DNA from 2 places in the Paenibacillus sp. SEL1 genome. Region 1 is predicted to be linked to the other one. Evidence: riboswitches for the same ligand, from Rfam matches in the RefSeq annotation. Region 1 holds a riboswitch; the other holds the start of a gene.
What was found. Region 1 has a riboswitch for ZMP and ZTP ahead of ACYCSE_RS13625 (bifunctional 5,10-methylenetetrahydrofolate dehydrogenase/5,10-methenyltetrahydrofolate cyclohydrolase). Riboswitches for the same ligand answer to the same signal wherever they lie in the genome.
Positions count from the first base shown of each region.

Region 2: it holds a riboswitch for ZMP and ZTP, as region 1 does, so the genes downstream of both, ACYCSE_RS06990 (TIGR01440 family protein) here and ACYCSE_RS13625 (bifunctional 5,10-methylenetetrahydrofolate dehydrogenase/5,10-methenyltetrahydrofolate cyclohydrolase) in region 1, are expected to answer to the same signal.

Region 1 covers NZ_CM137723.1:2,966,074-2,968,539, forward strand. The annotation lists gene ACYCSE_RS13620 (cyclodeaminase/cyclohydrolase family protein) at 1-498, opposite strand, end outside; gene ACYCSE_RS13625 (bifunctional 5,10-methylenetetrahydrofolate dehydrogenase/5,10-methenyltetrahydrofolate cyclohydrolase) at 495-1,361, opposite strand; ZMP/ZTP riboswitch at 1,473-1,557, opposite strand; gene desA (Delta(5) desaturase DesA) at 1,771-2,466, shown strand, end outside.
Region 2 covers NZ_CM137723.1:1,533,335-1,535,800, forward strand. The annotation lists gene ACYCSE_RS06985 (serine hydroxymethyltransferase) at 1-590, opposite strand, end outside; gene ACYCSE_RS06990 (TIGR01440 family protein) at 711-1,298, opposite strand; ZMP/ZTP riboswitch at 1,519-1,600, opposite strand; gene ACYCSE_RS06995 (low molecular weight protein arginine phosphatase) at 1,679-2,263, opposite strand; gene ACYCSE_RS07000 (manganese efflux pump MntP) at 2,368-2,466, opposite strand, start outside.

The sequences.
Region 1 (2,466 bases):
GGTAAGCAGGGCAGATTGAGCGGCGGCTTCGAACAAGATCGCGCCGATGCCAAGATCCGAAATCACATTTTTATTGGACATTTCCACAATGTTGTAGGCTTGTGACAATCCGTCCCGGCATACTTCCAGCAGGCGCATGGGTACCTCAATGGCAGCGATCACCGCTGTCTGTAAGGAATGGGTACGATAGCGCTTTTCTTCGTCCGTTTCCTTGGGCAAACGCAGCGCGGTCATGTACTGTTCAAAGGATTGGATGTCTGCGACCATTAGTTCCTCACAATGTGTAGACAATCTTTCCATGCTGCTAATGACGTCCGTGATTTGTTCATGGATATGCGCATATTTTTCTCCTTGTGAAAGGTTGGCGGTCATGGAGGTCATAGCCGCGCCTAGTGCCGCAGCCAGTGCGGATACACTTCCTCCGCCGGGGGTAGGCGCTGCACTTGCAGCCTCTTTTAGAAAATGCCCGATGGAATGATTCCACGACAGTTCACTCATGAATAGACCACCTCTCTGGAGTAGTGTTGCAGATGTATTGCTTTGAGCAGATTTTTATACAAAATCGCAGTTGTTAAGGTGCCAACACCGCCGGGAACCGGAGAAATGGCATGGACCTTTTCCCCAACGTCTAAAGCGGCATCCCCCACTATTTTTCCCTCTAGCGTCTCATTAATTCCCGCATCTACCAAAATCAGACCGGGATGAACCATATCCTGTGTAATCACATCAGGGCATCCGACTGCGACGAAGGCAATGTCTGCATGGCTCAAATGCTCTGCAATATCACGTGTTCCTGCATGACAGGCGGTAACGGTGGCATTTTCTCTTTGCAACATGTGGAAAAGGGGAAGTCCCACTGTCTGTCCGATGCCCACGAGAGTGACATTTTTGCCTGCCAATGTGTGACCGTAATGCTTGAGCAGCTCGATACAGGCTTGAGGTGTTGCGGGATATAGTCCGGCGTCACCTGTTACGGTAGCCAGCTTGTTATCAGGTGTAATCCCATCAATATCCTTGTAGGGGGCGATGGATTGTTTAATAACGGAGGCGGAAAGATGTTGGGGAAGCGGCAGTTCCAGCATAATACCATGTACATGGGATGCATCGTTCAGACTGCTGATCAGGTGCAGTAGCTCGGTTTCGCTAACATGACGATCAAAAGTATGGAGATGAAATGAGATGCCCAGCTTCTCCGCTATTTTTTGCTTGGTCCGGGCATAGTAGGCAGATGCCGGATCACCTTCTACCAATAGGGTCGCCAGATGGGGACGGTGTCCTTGCTGCTTCATTTCTTCTACCTGTGAACGGATCGTTGCATATACTTGCTCAGCTGCTTCTTTGGATTTCATGATAATAGCCATAGTCCGAGCCTCCTCTGAATTTATCGCGTGATTTATCAACAGGGTGTCATGGTCTTGTAAACGAAAAAAAGTATTTGCACAAGGTCGTCAAGACAGACGAATCCTCTGCAAATACTTCTCCCAGGCGAACGGTACGCTTTTTTTGTATGCTCCCTCGTGGTTCATTCCACTGACTTCGCCAGTCACATACAGCGTTATTATGTCTTATATTTTAACAAATAATCCTCAGAAAAGAAACCCGCGAACATTTGGAAAAGGGGTTATGTTACTTGTCTATATGACAAATGTCATATACCCGAGCTGACGTTTATGACTACAGCGTCTACAGTCTTCACCTTATACTGAGATTAGATCAACATGTACGCCTAACAGGATCAAGGTATAGGCGTCATTTTAAAGGAGGATCATAATGAGTATGACACAACTCCCATTAGCCCAATTGAAAAAAAATATGGCTCCCTACGAGAAAATAAACACGAAATCCAGCGTTCTGCAACTCATCAATACTTTGGGTCCACTGATCCTATTGTGGTATGCTGCTTATCTTAGCCTGTCGGTTTCGTACTGGCTGACGCTTCCCATTGCCATTGTTGCATCAGGGTTTGTGGTACGGACGTTTATTATTTTTCATGATTGTGGTCATCAATCCTTCTTCAAAAGCCGCAAGCTGAACGACATTGTGGGAACGATTACAGGTATTATTACGCTCTGTCCTTATCATCAATGGAAAAATAGTCATGCGATCCACCATGCAACCAGCAGTAATCTGGATAAAAGAGGCACAGGTGACATGTGGGTGCTTACGGTAGAAGAGTACACAGAGGCTTCCACATGGACACGGCTGGCCTATCGCATATATCGAAATCCTTGGGTTATGTTCGGACTAGGTCCGATCTATACTTTTTTGATTTCCTATCGCTTTAATATCAAGACAGCCAAACGCAAGGAAAAAATGAACACTCATGTGACGAATATATCCATCGTTGCATTGTATGCACTGTTGTGCTGGGCTATTGGATGGCAGGCCTTCCTTCTGGTACAGGCACCTATCTTTTTTGTATCCGGTATGTTGGGCATCTGGTTGTTCTATGTACAACATCAATTT
Region 2 (2,466 bases), 1.4 Mb from region 1:
ACCATAAACAGAGCGCCTACATCATTGGCAATGGAAGCAAAAGCTTCAAAATCAATAGTACGCGGATATGCACTCGCGCCAGCTACAATCAGACGAGGGCGGTGCTTAAAGGCTGCCTTGCGCACTTCATCGTAGTCGATGCGGAAGTTGTCTTCGCGTACACCGTAAGCAGCAAAGTTATACAACAAGCCAGAAGCGTTAACCGGACTTCCGTGTGTTAAATGGCCACCATGCGCCAGATTCATACCCAGTACAGTATCTCCAGGTTTGAGAGCTGCCAGATACACCGCCATGTTGGCTTGTGCTCCAGAGTGAGGCTGCACGTTAGCATGCTCGGCGCCGAACAATTCTTTTGCGCGGTCACGTGCGATGTCTTCAACAATATCTACATGCTCACAGCCACCATAGTAGCGTTTGTTCGGATAACCTTCAGCATATTTATTCGTCAGCACGGAGCCCATGGCTTCCATTACTGCTTCACTGACAATGTTCTCAGATGCGATTAGCTCGATATTGTGGCGTTGTCGTTTCAGTTCAAGTCCCATTGCTTCCATCACTGCCGGGTCACTTTTACGCAGGTGTTCCATCATGATTGATTACTCCCTCTCCATAGTCAATTGTTGGGTATACAAGCAAACGCCTGCTCCTCTGTTGGGTACCTCATCATCAATGCAAAAAAGATTAGTACAAACATGCCGCCATGCCAAATGCTAATCGCAGTTTCCGCCGACTTCTTGCTCCAGACTATACACTGCCCGTTGTCCACCAATAAGTGGAGGACGGGTAAACGCCGCTGTCACACGTGCTTCGCCAATCCAGCGAAGACTTGGGCGAAATGGAACAGCAATGGGTCGCAGATGCATGCCAATCAGCGTTTCGCCGATGTCTATCCCGGCATGGGCCTGCACGTTCGCCGCCAAACACGCGTCACTCATAGAACGATAGGCTACGGTGGCCATAGAGCCTCCTGCTGTACGAACAGGGACAGCTGCAACCTCCATCAGTCCCAGTCGCTCCAGCACAGCCCGTTCAACGACCAGCGCTCGGTTCAAATGCTCACAGCATTGAAACGCCACATCAAAGCCATACTTCCTGCGAACGGACTCTACTCCAGACAATAGTTGCTGAGCCACATCGAGCGCTCCCGCCGTACCAATCCGACTTCCAGCCACTTCACTTGTGCTAACGCCAATAGCCAGCAGGCGGCCAGACTTGAGACTGGCTGCTTCTGCGATTTCCCGCACGACAGAAGTGGTCTGTGCTTCCAGCGAAATCTCATGATCCAATTGTCCCACTATTGGAACCTCCTTTGGTTGAACAGCCTCTCAGAGACTAGGCACGGTCTCATGCCCCAAGTTCAACACACTCTCTCCTGATCACAATCTGACTATATTATAGCCGATGTTTCAGATTTCGAGCAGAAAAAATGGAAGAACCTTTAAAGGAATCAACTCTCAGCTAACAATCTGGCTCAACTTGTATATGAAAAAAAGAGCAGTCCACACCTATGTGGAATTGCTCTTTTGCCCAGGCGACCGGCCGTATATCCGATGCTCCATCGTGGTTAATCCCACTTTTGTCGCCAGTTACATCGGATTCTCATTTTTCCACCTTATCTTAACGGATTAGCCGCCGAAAATCAACAGATTCCGTACAAAACAGATGAGTAATACCAATTTTATTCGGAAGAAGCCTTTAGCTTGTCCAGCAGCTTGTGCAGCGCCGTACGGATTTCTGCAGCTGTGACATCGTAGTCTTCTCGCGAACCGCCAAACGGATCTGAAATATCAAAGCCCGGAATCCGTTGGTGTAATTCAATCATTCGTTCACGCTCCTGCGCCGATAGCTCTTGTCCGAGTGAAGCCATCAACTGCTGTGAAGCATATAACCCATCCAACTCCTGTACATCATTCAACACCGCATCCCGGTTCTCCACATATTCCTTAAGTGTAAATACTTTGCCCGCCGTTTGGGGAAAGCGCTGAATGACGTGCTGTTTATGTCCTTGCGTCAAGGTTAAGATCAGATGCGCCCACCCGGCAAGCCCGTCGCTCAAAGGGGTTGAAGTGATCTGATCGGATATATCGTGATCACGTAGAACCGCCTCTGCATGTCGGGATATCGGCGTGCCTTCCATCGCGGCTACTCCCGCAGAACGCACTTCCAGTTCTAGCCCCTGCTCAGCAGCCAACTTACGTAGCATCCCTTCAGCCATTGGACTGCGACAGGTATTCCCTGTGCATACGAATAAGATATTCTTCAACGTTTTCACCCCCCGTATGTTAAAAAAATATATAAACAGAGGATTACTATAATCCTAATCCTTTACTATAACCCTGCACTTATTTTACACTGTCTACGCTAAAATCAAAACATAAACATAAAGCCGAATGCCAACAAAATGGCACCACCCACTGCTTCCCCATAATCTCCTAGATTACGGCTGACCTTGCGACCCAGCAGCAG